2 regions of the Thermus islandicus DSM 21543 genome follow, and region 1 is predicted to be linked to the other one. Evidence: riboswitches for the same ligand, from Rfam matches in the RefSeq annotation. Region 1 holds a riboswitch; the other holds the start of a gene.
The links. A riboswitch is a leader RNA that binds a small molecule or an ion and turns the genes downstream of it on or off. The one in region 1 is predicted to bind thiamine pyrophosphate.
Positions count from the first base shown of each region.

Region 2: linked by a shared signal. The riboswitch ahead of H531_RS0109280 (thiamine ABC transporter substrate-binding protein) and the one ahead of thiE (thiamine phosphate synthase) in region 1 are both predicted to bind thiamine pyrophosphate.

Region 1 covers NZ_ATXJ01000006.1:22,564-31,522, forward strand. Annotated here, with positions in the region: gene thiD (bifunctional hydroxymethylpyrimidine kinase/phosphomethylpyrimidine kinase) at 1-243, opposite strand, end outside; gene H531_RS0107300 (MFS transporter) at 291-1,592, opposite strand; gene thiC (phosphomethylpyrimidine synthase ThiC) at 1,597-2,904, opposite strand; gene H531_RS0107310 (FAD-dependent oxidoreductase) at 2,891-3,829, opposite strand; gene H531_RS0107315 (thiazole synthase) at 3,840-4,622, opposite strand; gene thiS (sulfur carrier protein ThiS) at 4,623-4,817, opposite strand; gene thiE (thiamine phosphate synthase) at 4,804-5,424, opposite strand; TPP riboswitch at 5,495-5,603, opposite strand; partial or broken gene H531_RS13890 (TSUP family transporter) at 5,654-5,938, shown strand; gene H531_RS14785 (sulfate adenylyltransferase) at 5,947-6,975, shown strand; gene H531_RS0107340 (cobyrinic acid a,c-diamide synthase CobB) at 6,956-8,281, opposite strand; gene cobO (cob(I)yrinic acid a,c-diamide adenosyltransferase) at 8,281-8,844, opposite strand; gene H531_RS0107350 (adenosylcobinamide-GDP ribazoletransferase) at 8,823-8,959, opposite strand, start outside.
Region 2 covers NZ_ATXJ01000010.1:29,608-38,566, forward strand. Annotated here, with positions in the region: gene H531_RS0109265 (thiol-disulfide oxidoreductase DCC family protein) at 1-189, shown strand, start outside; gene H531_RS0109270 (DNA-formamidopyrimidine glycosylase) at 182-976, shown strand; gene H531_RS0109275 (ABC transporter permease) at 1,094-2,575, opposite strand; gene H531_RS0109280 (thiamine ABC transporter substrate-binding protein) at 2,579-3,613, opposite strand; TPP riboswitch at 3,635-3,727, opposite strand; gene H531_RS0109285 (alpha/beta fold hydrolase) at 3,728-4,570, opposite strand; gene H531_RS0109290 (hypothetical protein) at 4,540-4,779, opposite strand; gene H531_RS0109295 (fuculose-1-phosphate aldolase) at 4,776-5,381, opposite strand; gene rpoC (DNA-directed RNA polymerase subunit beta') at 5,394-8,959, opposite strand, start outside.

The DNA.
Region 1 (8,959 bases):
CTCCCCCAAGGCCCCGGTCTTGGCGGCGTGGACGGGAAGGTCCTGGGCCACGCTCGCGATCTGGGCATAGACCAGGTCTGGGGGAAGAAGGTGCACCCTTTGCACCCCTAGGGTGTTCTGGGCGGTGACCAGGGTGAGGGCGCTCGCCCCGTAGACCCCAAAGCGGCTAAAGACCTTCAGGTCCGCCTGCACCCCCGCCCCGCCCCCTGAGTCGGAGCCTGCGATCGTCAGGGCTACCCTCATGCTTTTCCCTCATTCCTGCGCTTCATCAGGCTTTTTACCGGGTGGTATCATGCGTCTTCCAAGGGCCGCCCCCGGGTTTCCACCCCGACCCCGTAGGCGAAAAGGCCCGCAAGAAGGAGGAGCCCCCCGTGGAGGGCCAGGACCCCACCGGGACCCATGAGGGGAAGGAAGGCCCCGGTGGCGTAGGGGGCGAGGATCCCCCCCACCCGGCCCACCGCCGCCGCCAACCCTGCCCCGCTGCCCCTCAAGGCCGTGGGGAAGAGCTCCGGGGTGTAGGCGTAGATGGCCCCCCAGGCCCCCAGGTTGAAGAAGGAGAGGAGGCTCCCGTAGAGGAGCACCTCATGGGGGCTTCCCGCCCGGGAGAGCAGGTAGGCGAAGAGGGCGGAAAGGCAAAGAAAGCCCACGAGGACGGGCCTTCGCCCCAGGCGCTCCACCAAGAAGGCCGCCATCAGGTACCCCGGCACCTGGGCTAGGGTAATGAGAAGGACGTACTCCAGGGAGCGTACCAGGCCGTACCCCTGGGCCACGAGGAGGGAGGGGAGCCAGATGAAGGCCCCGTAGTACCCGGCGTTCAGGGCGAACCAGGCGAGGGCGAGGAAGAGGGTGCGCCGTAGGAGGGGGGGGCGGAAGAGGGCGGCGTAGGGGAGGGGACGCGGGGTGGGCTCGGGGAGGGGCTGGGGAAGGGGCCCGCGGAAGGCCCCCTCCCAGGCCTGGACCAGGGCCTCCGCCTCCTCCACCCGTCCCCGGGCCACGAGCCAACGGGGGGACTCGGGGAGGGAAAGCCTCAGGTAGGCGGCGTAGAGGGCGGGAAGCGCCCCGGCCAAAAAGGCCGCCCGCCAGCCCAAGGAGGGCACCAGGAGGTAGCCCATGAGGGCGGCCAGGAGCCACCCCACCGCCCAGAAGGCCTCGAGGAGGACCACCATCCGGCCCCTCTGGGCCTTTGGGCTAAACTCCCCCATGAGGCTTGCCGCCACGGGGAGCTCCGCCCCCAGGCCCAAGCCGGTGAGGAAGCGGAAGAAGAAGACCCAGGGGAGGCTTGGGGCCAGGGCGGTGAGGAGGCTTCCCACCCCTGCGAGGAAGAGGCTGTACCCCACCACCGCCTTCCGGCCCAAGCGGTCCGCAAGCCGCCCTCCAAAGGCCGCTCCCAAGAGCATCCCCAGAAGCCCCGCGCTTCCCAAAAGCCCCGCCTCCTTAGGGCCCAGGCTGAACTCCCGGGAGAGGGCGGGCAGGGTGAAGCCGATGAGGCCCACGTCCATGGCGTCCAGGGCCCAGCCCAGGCCGAGGAGGAAGAGGAGCCTAAGGTGGGGCCTCCCCAGGGGCAGGCGGTCCAAGCGGGCAATGGGGTCCATGGCTCTAGGTTACGGGAAGCTCCATGCGCGCCCTTCCCTTGAGGACTGCCTCTACCAGGTTCATGGGGCAGAAGGGGCCGCACATGCTGCAGGCCTTGGTCTTGGAACCCCGTTCCTCCTTGAGGCGCCTCGCCTCCTCCGGGTAAAGGGCAAGGGCGAACTGCCCCTCCCAGTCCAGAAGGTAGCGGGCCTTGGACATCCTCCGGTTTCTCTCTAGGGCCCCCTTGTTCCCCCGGGCCACGTCGGCGGCGTGGGCGGCGATCTTGAAGGCGATCACCCCTTGCTTCACGTGCTCGGGCGTGGGCAGGCCCAGGTGCTCCGCCGGGGTCAGGTAGCAGAGCATGTCCGCCCCCATCCAGCCCGCCAAGGCCCCTCCGATGGCCCCGGCGATGTGGTCAAACCCGGCGGCGGTGTCCACAGGCAGCATCCCCAGGATGTAGAAGGGCGCATGGCCGGTGAGCTTCTTCTGGATCTGGACGTTGGTGGCCACCTCGTTCAAGGGGATGTGCCCGGGGCCCTCCACCATGGCCTGGACCCCGGCCCGCCGGGCCCGCTCCACCAGTTCCCCGATGGTGAGAAGCTCGGCGATCTGGGCCCGGTCGGTGCTGTCGGCGAGGGAGCCAGGGCGGAGGCCATCCCCCAAGGAGAGGGTCATGTCGTAGGTGCGGGCGATGGAGAGGAGGTCATCAAAGCGGGCGTAGAGAGGGTTCTCCTCCCCCCGGTGCAGCATCCAGGCAGCCATGAGCCCCCCGCCCCGGCTCACGATCCCCGTGGTGCGGGGGGTATGCCGGTAGATCTCCAGGTTTTTGAGGGTCACCCCCGCGTGGACGGTGATGTAGTCCACCCCCTCCTTGCCGTGCTCCTCAATGACCTGGAGGAGCTCGTCGGCGGACATGTCAAAGAAGTTCTTGCGCTTGGCCGCCCTAAACTCCGCCTCATAGATGGGCACGGTACCCAAGGGAACGGTGGCCACCTCGAGGATCCGCCTGCGGATCCCCTTCAGGTCCCCCCCGGTGGAGAGGTCCATAACCGTGTCTGCCCCGTACTGGATAGCCACCCGGGCCTTCTCCACCTCCTCCTCCACGTCCACGTAATCGTAGGAGGTGCCCAGGTTGGCGTTCACCTTGACGGAAAGCCCCTCCCCGATCCCCTTGAAGTCGGTGAGGGTCGTGTGGTTCGGGTTCCGCGGGATCACGATGCGGCCCGCCGCCACCCCTTCTCGGACAAACTCGGGCGAGACCCCCTCCTGCTCCGCCACGTAGGCCATCTCCTCGGTGATCTTCCCTTTCCTTGCCGCCTCAAGCTGCGTCATCGGCCACCCCCAAAAGCTCTAGGAGCCTTTTCGCCGTCCAGGGCGCGAGGAGGACGCCGTTCCTCCCGTGCCCCACCGCCGCGTAGATCCCCTCCTCCACCTCGCCCACGAAGAGCTCGCCCACGGGTCTATACCCCCAGACCGTCCCTAAAACCCCCGCCCCCTCCAGGGAAGGGAAGCGCTCGTGGGCGTAGTCGGCAAGCCAACGAAGGCCGAAAAGGTCCACTCCTTCCTTCCACCCTTCCCTCGCCGTGGCCCCCACGTAGACCCCGCCCTCCCGGGGAAGGACGTACCCCTCCCCGGCGAAGAGGGGGCCCGGGGGGGCCTCCCCCCTAAGGAGAAGCGCCTCCCCCTTGAGGGGCCGCACCTTGAGGCCAAACCTCCCTCCCCAGGCCCCCACCGCGAGGAGGATGCGGCGGGCCTCCACCTCCTCCCCGCCTAGAAGAAGCCTGCCTTGGGCCACCCCCTCCACCTCGGCCCGCCGGTACACCCCTCCTAGCGCCTGGAAGACCTCCAAGAGCGCCTCCCGGAGCCTCCTGGGGTGGACGTACCCCCCGGGAAAGCGCCTCGCGCCTAAGGCCCCCCGGACCGGGTAAGGAACAGGCGCCTCCGCCACCCACCCCTCCTTCTCCCCAGGGCTTAGGGCCGCCACCCAGGCGCCGGAAAACCCCGCCTCCACCTCGTAGCCCCTTTCCTTGAGCTCGGCGAGGAGCTCGGGGTAGCGGGCGAGGCCGTATAGCCCCGCCTCCAGAAGCCCCCCGCTAAGCCCCTCCGGGTGAGGGGCGAGCATCCCCGCGCTCGCCCGGGTGGCCGCCCCGGGCTTCTCCGCGTCCAAAAGAAGGACGGGAACCCCCCGTTTGGCAAGCTCGTAGGCGGCGAGGGCCCCGATGACCCCCCCGCCCACCACGGCCACCTCCACCCGCATGGTTCCTCCCCTATTGGGGCCCAGCCAGGGGCACGCCCTCCACCGGGCTGGAGGGGCTCGCCGCCTCCCTGGGCCGCATGGGCCCCGCGAGGTAAGCCTTCCTCCCCGCCGCCACCGCAAGCCGGAAGGCCTCGGCCATGGCGGGGGGGTCCTGGGCCTCGGCGATGGCGGTGTTCACCAAGACGGCGTCCAGACCGAGCTCCATCACCTCCGCTGCGTGGGAGGGAAGGCCAAGCCCCGCGTCCACCACCACCGGGGGAAGGGCGGCCCGCTCCCGGGCAAAGAGCTCCAAAAGGGCCCTTGTCCTCACCCCCCAGCCCGAACCGATGGGGGCGGCGAGGGGCATGACCGTGGCCGTGCCCAGGGCGGCGAGCCTTTTGGCCAGCACCAGGTCCGGCCCCATGTAGGGGAGGACGAGGAAGCCTTCCTCCAAAAGGTGCTCCGCCGCCCTTAGGGTCTCCACGGGGTCGGGGAGGAGGTAGGTGGGGTCGGGGATGACCTCCAACTTCACCCACCTTTCCCCGGTGAGGAGGCGGCCCAACCGGGCGAGCCTCACCGCCTCTTCTGCCGTTTTTGCCCCCGCCGTATTGGGCAGAAGCCTCACCCCGGCCAAGGCCTCCAGAAGCCCCACGTGCCCCGGGGCCTTAAGCTCCACCCGCCTTATGGAAACCGTCACCACCTCGGCCCCCGCGGCAGCGATGGCCTCCCGCATTGCCCCGAAGTCCTTGAACTTCCCGGACCCCAGGAGGAGGCGGCTTTTAAGCTCTACGTCCCCCACCTTCCAGGCGTCCATCTAGCCTCCTTGCATCAGGGCCACCACCTCCACCACGTCCCCGTCCCTAAGCACCCGGTCCGGGGCCTCGAGGCCCAAAAAGGCCTCCTCGTTGAGGAGGACGGCGACCCGCTCAAGCTCCACGCCCAGCGCCTCCAAGACCTCCCTCAGGTTCTTCCCCTCCAGGGGCTTGGGCTCGCCGTTAAGCCACACCATAGAGCCTTTCCCTGAAGGCCCGGGCCGCCCGCTCGGGGTCAGGGGCGTCCAGGATGGCCCGAACCACCACCACCCGCCGCGCCCCAGCCTTTAGGACCTGGTCCAGGTTGTCCAGGTCAATCCCCCCGATGGCGTACCAGGGCCTCTCCCCCAGGTGTTCCGCCGCCCAGCGCACGTAGGCAAGGCCCGCCGCCTTCCGGCCGGGCTTGGTGGGGGTCTCCCACACCGGCCCCACGGAAAGGTAGTCCGCCCCCTCCTCCCGGGCCCTTAGGGCCTGTTCAGGGGCATGGGTGGAGCGCCCCACCAGGCCCTGGAAGAAGCGGCGGGCCTCGAGGGGGGTGAGGTCCCCCTGCCCCAGGTGCACCCCATCTGCCCCCAAAAGGGCCGCCAGGTCCGGCCGGTCATTCAAGACAAAGGGGACCCCATAGCGCCGGGCCAGGGCCAGCATCCGCTCGCCCAGCTCCAGGGTGGGCCGCGCCTCCCAGTCCTTGGCCCTTAGCTGCAGGACCTCCACGCCCCCCGCCAGAGCCCTTTCCGCGCGGTCCAAAAGCTCTTTCCAGGACCAACCGGGCCTCGGGGTCACCACCAGGTAAAGCCTTCCGAGCAAGCTTCCACCCCCTTCAGGCGGGTGGGAAAGGCCCACGCGGCCCAAAGGAGGTTGGGTTTTGGGGGATCAGGGTCTTCCGCATAGGCTTCCCTCCGCCGGCATTACCCGGATCAGGTTCCAAGGGTTGCTGGGACCACCCAGCTCTCAGCCCCTCCATTGGGGCACCCCCAGCCTGCCCCCTCACTGTAGCACATCCGGGGGCCAAGAGGGGAGGCTACCTTACCCACCCGGGCTTGGGCTTTGGCGGGGCCTGAAGGGGTCCGCCCAGGGGAGGGAGCGGCCCTGCCTCCTCCCCCCGGCCGCCTTCGGGATCGGCCTCGAGGTGGGCTTCGCCTCGGCAGGGGCTGGGGCCCTGGGCACGCTCCTCCTCCTTTACGCCACCAGGCTTTCCCCCCAGAAGGTGGTGGGCACCGACCTCCTCTTCGGCCTCGTCCTCGCCCTGGTGGGGGGCGGGGTCCACCTCTACTTCGGCCAGCTGGACCCAGGCCTCCTCCTGGCCCTGGCCTCGGAAGGCAGGCCCCCGTGGTCCTCCACGACCGGCTGGTGGACGCGAGGGTGCTGGACCTGGTCCAGGGGGAGAGGGTCTACGTGGGCAAGGAGGAGGGGGAAAGCCAACCCACCGCGGTGGCCGAGGGCTTCGCCGTGGTCTTGGGGGTCCTGGAGGGCGGGGGATGGCCTGACCTCGCCCCCTACGCCAGGGGGCCCACCCTGGTGGTCCTCATGGGGGTGAAGCGGCGGGCCTGGATCGCAAAGGAGCTTCTTCGGCTGGGCCGAAGCCCCTCGGAGCCCACCCTCTTCGCCGAGCGGGCCACCACCCCGGAGGAGAGGCGGGTCCTGGCCCCCTTGGGGGAGGTGGCCCAGGACAAGGTGGCCGTGGCCTCCCCCGCGGTCTGGATCATCGGGGAGGTGGTCCGGGTCCTCGAGGGGGGCCGGCAGCCTGGCCCTCGCGGAGGTCTAGGATGGCGGAGGCGCTTCCCGTTCCAGACCCGCAACGCCCCCCACCGGGCCCACGAGTACCTGATACGGCTCGGCCTGGAGCTCGCGGACGGGGTCCTGGTCCACCCCATCCTCGGGGCCAAGAAGCAGGACGACTTCCCCACGGGGGTCATCCTCGAGGCCTACCAGGCGTTGATCGGCCACTTCCTCCCCGAGGAGCGGGTGGCTCTCTTCGGCCTCGCCACCCCCATGCGCTACTCCGGGCCCAAGGAGGCGGTCTTCCACGCCCTGGTGCGGAAGAACTTCGGGGCTACCCACTTCCTGGTGGGCCGGGACCACGCCGGGGTGGGGAACTTCTACGACCCCTACGCCGCCCACCGCATCTTTGACCGGCTTCCCCCCTTGGGGATTGAGATCCTCAAGGTGGGATCGGTCTTCCACTGCTCCTTGTGCGGCGGCATCGCCTCGGAGAGGACCTGCCCCGAGGGGCACCGGGACAAGCGCCTTTCCATCAGCATGACCCAGGTGCGGACCCTCCTTAGGGAGGGGAAGGCCCCGCCTTTGGAGCTCGTCCGGCCAGAGCTGGTCCCCATTCTCAGGAAGGGGGTCCGCTAAGCGCTCCCCCTTCCGCCGAGCGCAAGAGGCGCTCCGCCGCCCCTGGGGAGGCGGGCAGGTAGAGGTGGACGAAGCTCGCGAGAACCCGCCCGTCGGTATACCCCTCCACCTCCTCCCCGCCCAGGCGGCGCCAGGCGGGGCTTGGGGAGGGGGGAAGGCGGGCGTAGTGGAACTCATGCCCCTTGAGGCGGTCCCCCTTTCGGGCCACGGGGTTATCCCGCAAGGCCTCCACCTCCCGGTAGCCCAAGACGGGCCTCTCCGCCATGCGGGCCTCCCCTGGGACGAGCCCCACCATGGGGAAAAAGCGCTCCCCCACCCAAAGTCCCCGGGAGAGGTACATATACCCCCCGCACTCGGCTACGATGGGCCCGGGAAAGCGGCGGATGGCCTCCCTCAGGGCGCGGTTTTCCGAAAGCCTCTCGGCATAGAGCTCTGGGTACCCGCCTCCTAGGAGGAGGGCGTGGGCCTCGGGAAGGGCTTCGTCCTCGAGGGGGCTCACGGGCACAAGTTCTGCGCCTAGGGCCTCGAGGAGCTCCAGGGCCTCTGGGTAGTAGAAGGCGAAGGCCCGGTCCCAGGCGTAGGCGAGCCGGACCCTCGGGGGGCGCCTTTCGGGCAGAAAGGGCGGGGCCTCGGGGAGGGGTGGGGCCGAGGCGGCAAGCTCAAGGACCCTCGGGAGGTCCACCCGGAAGGCCCGGCGGAGGGCCTCTAGGGGGGGCTTAGCCTCCCCGGCGAGGACCAGGCCCAGGTGGCGCTCGGGGAGGGCGAGGGCCGGGTCTTCCGGGAGCCAGCCGAGGAGGGGCAGGCCCACAGCCTCGAGGGCCTCCTTCAGGATCCCCGCGTGGCGCTCCGAGCCCACCCGGTTGGCCAAGACCCCCACCACCCGCACCCCGGGGTGGAAGTCGCGGAAGCCCAGGGCGAGGGGGGCGATGGAGCCCGCCATCCCCTTGGCGTCCACCACCAGGGCGACCGGGGCCTTTAGGAGCCTCGCCACCTGGGCGGTAGACCCCACCTCCCCCAGCGGGTCCTTCCCGTCAAAAAGGCCCATCACCCCCTCAATAAGGGCGAACTCCGCCCCCCTTGCCCCATGGCGGAAGAGGGAAAGAAGGCCCTTTTCGTCCAGGAAGAAGCCATCCAGGTGGTAAGGCCTCCTCCCCGAGGCGGCCTCGAGGTGGGTGGGGTCAATGTAGTCGGGCCCCACCTTGAAGGGCTGAACCTTTAGGCCGCGCTCCCTTAAGGCGAGCAGGAGGGCAAGGGCAAGGGTGGTCTTTCCCGAGCCGGAGTGGGGGGCGGCGAGGAGGAGGCGCATCAGTGCTCTATCCCCCTTTGGGCCGGGACCCCCTGGTCAAAGGCGTGCTTCACCTTGCGCATCTCCGTCACCGTGTCGGCAAGGGCCAAAAGCGCCTCCGGGGCGCCCCGGCCCGTCACCGCCACGTGCACGTGGCGGGGCCTCGCTTTTAGGGCCTCCAGGAACTCCTCCAGGGGGATCCAGCCGTAGCGCAGGGGATAGGTGGCCTCGTCCAGGACCACGAGGTCGTAGGCTCCCGAAAGGATGGCCTCCTTCGCCCGCGCCCACCCCTCCCGGGCGAGGTCGGCCGAGTACGCGAGGTCCCGGCTCTTCCAGGTGAACCCGTCCCCTAGCCCCTCTATGGGGACGCCGAGCAAGGCAAAGGCCCGGTGCTCTCCGAAGCGCGCGGTCGCGTGCTTAATGAACTGGAAAATCCGCACCTTCAACCCTCGCCCGTGGGCCCTTAGGGCTAGGCCAAAGGCGGCGGTGCTTTTCCCCTTCCCGTCCCCGGTGTACACCAGGAGGAGTCCCCGCCTTTCCTCCCTGGGCTTCTCGTAGGGCTTCAGCCGCCTAGGCTCCTCCACAGGGCATAGCCTAGCAGGCTGCAAAGCTCCGCGAGGGCGATCATGGCCCCGAGGACATCCCCGTTCAAGCCCCCAAGGCGCGCCACGGAAAGCCCTGCTACCCCCCAGGCGGCCA
Region 2 (8,959 bases), on a different contig from region 1:
GCGGAACTCCTGAAAGCCCTTCACGTCTTGGAAGGGGGGAGGACCCACCGGGGCTACGCTGCCCTCGTGGCCCTAAGCCGGAGGCTCCCTCTCCTTTGGCCCCTTTACCCCTTTCTTCTTCTCCTCGTCCCCTTTGGGCTTGGCGAGGGGCTCTACCGCTTCCTGGCCCAAAGGAGGCCCCGTGCCTGAGCTTCCCGAGGTGGAGACCACGAGGAGGAGGCTCCTCCCCCTCCTCCTGGGCCAGCGTCTCCGAGGGATCCGCCACCAGGACCCCCTTCGCTACCGCCACACGGAGCGGGCGGCCGGCAGGCGGGTGGAGGGCGTAGAACGGCGGGGCAAGTTTCTCCTCCTCTCCCTCTCCGGGGGCCTCGAGGCCGTGGTCCACCTGGGGATGACCGGGGGCTTCCGTCTGGAAAAGACCCCCCACACCCGGGCGGAGTTCCTCCTGGAAAGGGGGGTGCTCTACTTCCACGACCCCCGGCGCTTCGGGCGCATCCTGGTGGTGGAGGCAGGGCGCTACGAGGAGCTCCCCCTCCTGAGGAGGCTTGGCCCCGAGCCCCTTTCCGAGGCCTTCACCTTCCCCGGCTTCCTCCAGGGCCTGAGGCAGAGCGCCCGGCCCCTCAAGGCCCTTCTCCTGGACCAGACCCTGGTGGCCGGGGTGGGGAACATCTACGCCGACGAGGCCCTCTTCCGGGCCCGCCTGAACCCCTTACGCCCGGCCAGGAGCCTGGGGGAGGCGGAGGCCCAGAGGCTCTTCCAGGCCATCCGGGAGGTCCTCGCCGAAGCGGTGGCCCTGGGGGGGAGCACCCTTTCCGACCGCACCTACCAGCAGCCCGACGGCCTTCCCGGAAGCTTCCAGGAGCGCCACGCCGTCTACGGCCGGGCGGGCCTCCCCTGCCCCACCTGCGGCGCCCCCATCGCCAGGCGGGTGGTGGCGGGCCGGGGGACGCACTTCTGCCCCCACTGCCAGGCCTGATGCCCCTTTCTATTGAAGGGCCCTCCCGGAGCAAGGCCACCCGCATGGGGGCCCCGGTAGAAAGTCCCTACGAGGTTTTTGGAGCTTAGGAGCGCAGAAATCCAAAGCAAAACGCCATCAGCCCACCCGCCCCCGTCCCCGGTCCAGGAGGTAGAAGAGGAGGGCAGAAAGCAGGGCCAAGACGGCGGCCAGGGCCACGGCCTCGCGGTAAGGCCCCTCCCCGGGCCGCCCCAGGCGCTCGTAGACGGCGAGGGGGAGGGTGGTCCACTCCGGCCGCCAGAGGACGAGGCTGGCCCCAAACTCCCCCAGGATGGCCGCCAGGGCCAGGGCGGACCCCGAGCGGAGGGCGGGGAGGAGGAGGGGAAGCTCCACCCTCAGGAAGGCCCGGTAGGGGCCCGCCCCCAAGACCCTCGCCGCCTCGAGGAGGCTTGAGGGGAGGCTCCGCAGGGCGGGCAGGAGGGCCCGGGCCAGGAGGGGGTAGGCCAAAAGAGCGTAGGCCAAAAGGAGGAGGCCCAAGGACCCTCTCCAGGAGGGGTAGGCCAGGAGGTAGCCCAGGCCCAGGGCCACCGGGCTTACCATGAGGGGGAAAAGCCCGAGGAGGTCCCAAGCCCCCCCACGCCGCGCGGCCACCCCGTAGGCCACCCCCAGGGGCAGGGCCAGGAGGAAGGCGAGAAGCGTGAAGCGGAGGCTGTTCCCCAGGGCCAGGGGGAGGGGGGTGAAGTCCTGGGAGGCCCAGGCCTGGACGAGGGCCCGGGGGCTTACCTCCAGGAAGAGGGCGAGGAGGGGAGCGAAGAGGCAGAGGAAGAGGAGGCCTAAGCCCAGGGCGAGGAGCCAGGGCCTCCGGCTGGGGAGGAGCCCCCCGGGGGCGAGGGGGTAGGTGGGGATCCGGAGGTAGAGGAAGGCGGCCAGGCCCAGGGTGAGGACCTGGAGGAGCATGAGGGCGCTGGCCTCGGGGAAGGCAAGGCGGTAGGCCAGGAGGGTGTAGACCTCCACCTCCAGGGTGGCGTACCGCCCGCCCCCGAGGAGAAGGGGCACCCCGAAGGCGGAGAAGGCGTAGAGGAAGACGAGAAGCCCCGCCGAACCCAAGGCGGGCAGGAGGAGGGGAAGCCCCACCCGGAGGAGGGCGCGAACGGGCGTGGCCCCCAGCACCCTGGCCGCCCCCAGGGGCCCCTCGAGGCGGAGGGCCACGGGGAGGAGGATGCGGAGCGCAAGGCCCAGGTTGTAGAAAACCGCCGCCAGCAGGAGGAGGGCCTCCGTGCCGTAGAGGTCCACCCCGAGAAGCCCCCTGGGACCGAGGAGGGCCAGAAAGCCCAGGGCCACCACCGGGGTGGGGAGGACAAAGGGCAGGGTGCTGAGGGCCAGGAGGACCTCCCTAAAGGGAAAGCGCCGCCGGAACAAAAAAGCCAAGGGCAGGGCCAAGGCGAGGGTGAGGAGGGCGGAGAGGAGGCCGTAGCGAAGGCTAAAGAGGTAGCGGCCCAGGTAGTAGGGGTTCTCCAGGGCCTGGGCAAACCCCGTCCCCAGGGCCAGGATGCGGAAGAGGGGATAGAAGAGGGCGAAGCCCAGGAAGAGGAGGAGGAAGCCCTGGGCGAGGCGGACCACCCCCTAACGCCTCGCCCGCCGCACCGCCTCCGGGCTTTGGCCCTGGAGGACCACCTTGGTCCACTCCTCAATCCAGCGCTCCCGGTTTTGGGCCACCACCTTGGGGTCCAGGCGCACGCTTCCCAAGGGCTCGGGGGCGAAGCGGAAGACCTCGGGGAGCTTGGCGTCCTTCCTTGCGGGGTAGACCCACATCTCCGTGGGGATGTTCTCCTGCACGGGCCGGGAGAGGAGCCAGTCCACCACCTTCTTAGCCCCCTCGAGGTTTCTGGTGCCCTTCAGGATCCCCACGAACTCCACTTGGAAGAAGGCGAGCTCGGGGAAGAGGTTGCCCGTGGGGGGTTCCTTGTACTTGCCCTCGGAGTAGTAGACCTCGGCCGCGGGGGAGGTGGTGTAGGAAACCACCAGGGGCCTATCCCCCTTGTAGAGGCTGAAGTGGGTGTAGTAGGCCTCGCTCCAGCCCTTGGCCACCCGCACCCCCCCGTCCCGAAGCCTTGCCCAGAAGTCCAGGTACCCGTCCTCGCCAAAGTGGGCCACCGTGGCCATGAGGAAGGCGAGGCCCGGGGAGCTGGTGGCGGGGTTCTCCACCACCAGAAGCCGCGCGTACTCCGGGCGGGCGAGGTCCAGGGGCGCCTTGGGCAGGGGGCGGTCCTTGAAGTAGGCCCGGTCGTAGTTCAGGCTTACCCAGCCGTAGTCCACGGGAAGGGCCCGGAAGGTGGGGTCCAGGAGCAGGGTGGCCTTGAGGTTCCGGACCTCCGGGCTGCGGTAGGGGAGGAGGATGTCCGCCTCCAGGGCCCGGGAGAGGAAGGTGTTGTCAAAGCCGTAGAGCACGTCGGCGATGGGGGCCCCTTTGGTGAGGATGGCCCGGTTCAGGGTCTCCCCCGCGTCCCCCGCCTTCAGGAAGCGGAGCTTGAGGCCCGTTTCCCGTTCAAACCGGGCGATGAGCCCCTTGTCCAGGGAAAAGCTCTCGTGGGTGAGGACCGTGACCTCCTGGCCCCAGGCCAGGGCCAAAAAGACGAGGAGCGCCAGCGCTCTAACCATAAAACCCCTCCTTGTCACCGGGAGGGGCCTCGGTCACCTTCCCTACGCCGGCATTACCCGGATCAGGTTCCAAGGGTATCTCTCAGCCCCTTTGGGGCACCCCCGGTGACGCCTCTAGTGTAGCACGCGGAGCACCCCCAGGGCCTCGCGGAAGGCCCTTTCAAAGGCCTCGGGCTGGTCCCACCAAGGGAAGTGCCCGGCCCCGGGAACCACGTGGATGGGGGCCCGGAGGCGCTCGGCCACCTCCTCGGCGTGGGGGTAGCTGGTGCCGTCCCTCTCCCCCACCACCACCGCCAGGGGCTTCCGGCCCGGGGAGAGGTAGGGGGTGTAGTCCAGGTGCCAGAGGCCGTTTCGCAGGAAGGCCCGAGCCGGGGCCTCCGGCCCCACCACCCCCGAGCCCTCCACCACCCACTCGTACTCCAGGCGGCTCCTTGGGCTCGGAAACATGAGGCGGTCAAAGAGGGCCTTGGGGTCCGCCTTCTCCAGGGCGGCCCTGAGGTCGGCCTCGGGGTCCCCCAGGGGGCATAGCCCTGCGGCCTCGGCCAGGCGGGCGGCCAGCCAGGGAAAGTTGACCCAGGGGGCGAGGAGGAGCGCCCCTTCCGCCCCGGGGTAGCGGCGCAGGACCTCCAGGGCGACCACCGCCCCAAAGCCGTGGGCGAGCAGGGCGAAGCGGTCTATCCCCAGGGCCTCGGCCAGGCGCAGGGTGTCCTCGGCCAGGGCGTCCACGGTGAAGAGCCTGGGGTCCTCGGGAAGCTCGAGGCTCCGCCCGGAGCCCCGCTGGTCAAAGTAGACCACCCGGAAGCCCTCGAGGTACTCCTGGAGGCCTTCCCGAAGGGCATAGGCGTTCCCCCCAGGCCCCCCGTGGAGGACGAGGAGGACGGGGGCATGGATATCCCCCACGTCCTCCACGTAGAGTTCCGCCTCCCCTACGGGGATGTAGCCGATTTCCTCCCGCATCCCCTATACACTACCCCATCCTGGAGCCGGAAGGTCCAGACCCGAACCCCCGGCACTTCCCGGGCCTGGGCCTCCGCCTCCGCCGAGGCCCCGAAGACCTGGAGGAGGCTAACCCCCTCCCCCTCCAGAAGCCAGTAGGGGTGGGGCAGGCCCCGGGCCAAAGCCTCCAGGGCCTCCCGGTCCTTGCCTTCCACAAAAAGCACCCTCATCCCGCGCCTCCCGAGCCGCGCTCCCCGGCCCCTTGCCAGAGACGGTGATAGAGGAGGATCTGGGCGCTTTCCTCCAGGGTGGTGAGGAGGCTAAAGGCCTCCAGAAGGGCCTCCTCAGGCTTCTCCTTGAGGCCTGTGGCGAAGGCCCCATGCCCCCTTATGAGGCAGGCCCGGTGGTGCTTCAGGGCCTCGGCCACGCTCAAGGCCGCCTCCTCCGTGGCAGAACGCGTCTTTGGGGAGAGGACGGGCACCTCCTTCAGGTAGAGCTGGCCCTCGAGGTCCAGGGGAAGGAGGCGCTCCAGGGAAAGGCTGAGGGCCACGGCCACCCGGGGATGGGCGTGGACCAGGGCCCGGGCCTCCGTGCTGCGGTAGACCTCCCGGTGGACCACGCTCTCCACGCTGGCCCCTTGAGGGATGGGCCCGAAAAGGGGCACCTCCAGGAGGTCCTCCGGGGTGAGGTGGGCCTTCTGCACCCCGCTTTTGGTGATGAGGAAGCCCTCCTTGGTCCGCACGGAGAAGTTCCCCGCGGTGGCGGAGATGAGGCCCTGGCGGAAGAGGTCCTCCCCCACCTGGCGAAAGGCGCCGTACACCCTGGCGAGCATGGCGGAGGGGCGCTAGACCCCCTTCCCCGGCTGCTCCCGGCGCGCGGGGCGGCGGGCGGGGGCCTCCTTGGCCTCCACCGCCTCCTTCCGCGCCTCCTCAATGGCCCGTAAGGTCTTCTGGTCCACCACCTGGGTGAAGCGGACGAAGTCCGAGCCGGTACCCGCCGGGATGAGGCGGCCCAGGATGACGTTCTCCTTGAGGCCGATGAGCTCGTCCTTCTTCCCGGCGATGGCCGCCTCGGTGAGGACGTGGGTGGTGTTCTGGAAGCTGGCGGCGGAGAGCCAGCTCTTGGTGGAGAGGGCGCTCTTGGTGACCCCCATGAGGAGAGGCTTCCAGGCCACGGGCACCTTGCCCTCGGCGAGGAGGCGCTCGTTCAGGGCCTCCACGTCCCACTTCTCCAGGACCTGGCCCTCGAGGAGGCGGCTGTCCCCAGGGTCGGTGACCTCCACGTACTTGAGCATCTGCCGGACCACGATCTCAATGTGCTTGTCGTGGAGCTTCACGCCCTGGGCCCGGTAGACCTTTTGGATCTCGTCCACGAGGTAACGCTCCACCGCCTCGGGGCCCTTGGCCTCCAGGAGCTGGTGGGGGTCCACGGCCCCGCGGGTCAGGGGCTGGCCCGCCTCCACGTAGTCCCCGTCCTTCACGAGAAGGCGGGCATCCTTGGGGAGCTTGTACTCCTTGGAGAAGCCCTCGGACTCCACGAAGAGGGAGAGCCGGTCCTCGCCCTCCTCGAGGCGCACCACCCCGTCGATCTCGGAGATGACCGCCTTGGCCTTGGGACGGCGGGCCTCAAAGAGCTCAATCACCCGGGGGAGACCCTGGGTGATGTCCGCCGCCCCCGCCACCCCCCCGGTGTGGAAGGTGCGCATGGTGAGCTGGGTCCCGGGCTCCCCGATGGACTGGGCGGCGATGATCCCCACCGCCTCCCCGATGGAGACGGGCCGGGCCATGGAGAGGTCGTAGCCGTAGCACTTCTGGCACACCCCGTAGCGGGTCTGGCAGGTGAGGGGGCTCCGCACGGGCACCTCTTGGATCTCCCCCGCCTCGGCGGCCTTGAGGAGGAGGGCGACGTCCTCCATGGTGAGGTAGCGGCCCTCCTCCAGCCTCCGCCCCAGGACCCCCACCTCCCGGGCCAGCACCCGCCCGTAGAGGCCAGATTCAATGTCCGAGCGCTTCCTGAGGCGCTGTGTACGGGTCACCTCGTCGGGCTGGAAGAGGGGGATGGAGATGTAGTTGGTGGTGCCGCAGTCCGCCTCCCGCACCACGATCTCGTGGGCCACGTCCACCAGCTTCCGGGTAAGGTAGCCGGAGTCGGCGGTGCGGAGCGCCGTGTCCGCTCCGCCCTTACGGGCCCCGTGGCTACTGATGAAGTACTCCAAGACGGTAAGCCCCTCGCGGAAGGAGGAGCGCACGGGCACCTCAAAGGTCTCGCCGGAGGGTTTCTGCATCAGGCCCCGCATGCCGCAGAGCTGGCGGATCTGCTGCGGGTTGCCCCGGGCCCCGGACTGGGCCATGACGTAGAGGGGGTTGAAGGGGTAGTTCTCCTCAAAGTTCCGGAAGACCGCCTGGGTAACCTTCTCCGTGGTCTCCGTCCAAAGCTGGATCACCTGGTCGTACCGCTCGCGGTCGGTGAGGAAGCCCATCTCGTAGGCCTGCTCAATCTGCCGGAGCTTCCGGTCGGCCTCCTCCAGGTACCTCTGCTTCTCGGGGGGGATGACCGCGTCGTCAATGCCGATGGTGATGCCGCTGGTGGTGGAGAGGGCAAAGCCGTAGTACTTGAGGGCGTCCAGAAGGCGGGCGGTCTTCTCCACCCCCAGGCGGAGGAAGGCGTGGTAGACGAGGTCCTTGAGGGAGTTCTTCTCCTGGGGCACGTCCATCTGGATGAGCTCCTGGGCCACCTTCTCGTCCCCCACGGCCTCGCCCACGATGCGGGCGAAGAGGATGCGGCCCGGGCTCGTCTCCAGGCGCCTACCCAGGTAGCGCACGGTGACCACGTCCTGGAGGTCCAAAAGCCCGTGGGCCACCGCCAGGAGGGCCTCGTCGGGGTTGGCGAAGACGAACTTCAGGCGGCCCACGCTGGTCTCCCGGCCGGCCACCCGGATGGGGGCGTTCAGGGCCACCTCGCCCCGCCCGTAGGCCTCGAGGGCCTCCTCGGGGGAGGCGAACTCCCGGCCCGCCCCCTTCTTCTCCCGCCGCACCTGGGTGATGTAGTAAAGCCCCAGGATGATGTCCCGGCTGGGCTTGGCCAGGGGCTCGCCCGAGGCGGGGGAGAGGAGGTTGTGGGCGGAGAGCATCTGGATGCGGGCCTCCGCCTGGGCGAAGGAGGAGAGGGGCACGTGGACGGCCATCTGGTCCCCGTCAAAGTCGGCGTTGAAGGCCTCGCAGACCAGGGGGTGGAGCTGGATGGACTGCCCCTCCACCAAAACGGGCTGGAAGGCCTGGATGCCCAGGCGGTGCAGGGTGGGGGCGCGGTTTAGGAGGACCACCTTGCCGTGGATCACCTCCTCGAGGGCGTCCCACACCTCGTCCTTGATGTCCCGCTGGCGCTCCAGCATGCGCCTGGCCGCCTTGACGTTGGGGGCGATGCCCTTCTCCTCCATCCGCTTGATGAGGAAGGGCTTGAAGAGCTCCAGGGCCATGCGCTTGGGCAGGCCGCACTGGTGGAGCTTGAGCTGGGGCCCCACCACGATCACGCTTCGGCCCGAGTAGTCCACCCGCTTGCCCAGGAGGTTCTGGCGGAAGCGGCCCTGCTTGCCGGAGAGGATGTCGGTGAGGCTACGCAAGGGGCGCTCGGAGCCGGGGTTGGTCACGGGGCTTCCCCGGCGGCCGTTGTCAATCACCGCGTCCACCGCCTCCTGGAGCATGCGCTTCTCGTTGCGGATGATGATCTCCGGGGCCCCCTGGGCCAGCAGCTTCTTCAGGCGGTTGTTGCGGTTGATGAGGCGGCGGTAGAGGTCGTTGAGGTCGCTCGTGGCGAAGCGCCCCCCGTCCACCTGGACCATGGGGCGGAGGTCCGGGGGCAGGACGGGGACGGCCTCCAGGACCATCCACTCCGGGCGGTTGCCGGAGTCCAGGAAGGCCCGCACCACCTCGAGGCGCTTCCTGGCCTTGGCCCGCCGGGCCCGGGAGGGGTGCTTCATCTCCTCCAAAAGCTCCCTCTCCAGCTTCTCCAGGTCCAGCTCCCGTAGGAGCTGCTGGATGGCCTCGGCCCCCATGCGGGCATCTATGTCGTAGGACTCCACCACCCGCACCACGTTGCGGATGAGGTCCACCTCCACCCGGCCGTAGATCTCGCTCTTGACCCTGCCGCCGTCCGCCAGCGCATCCCCAGGGGCCACCCGGTCCCCGGTGGAGACCTCCACGTCGTCCTCAAAGGGGTAGACCCGGGCCTTGACCACCAGGATGCTGGCGGGCTCGTGCAGGTGAACCACCCCTTCGGCCTCGGCCACCACCTCCTCCTCGGGGTCTATGGCGGCCACGATCTTGTCCCCCGCCTGGACCCTGCCCCCCTCGGGCACGATGACGTTCATGTGGGGGGCCACCCGGTAGTCCTTGGGCTCGGTCCACTCCAGGA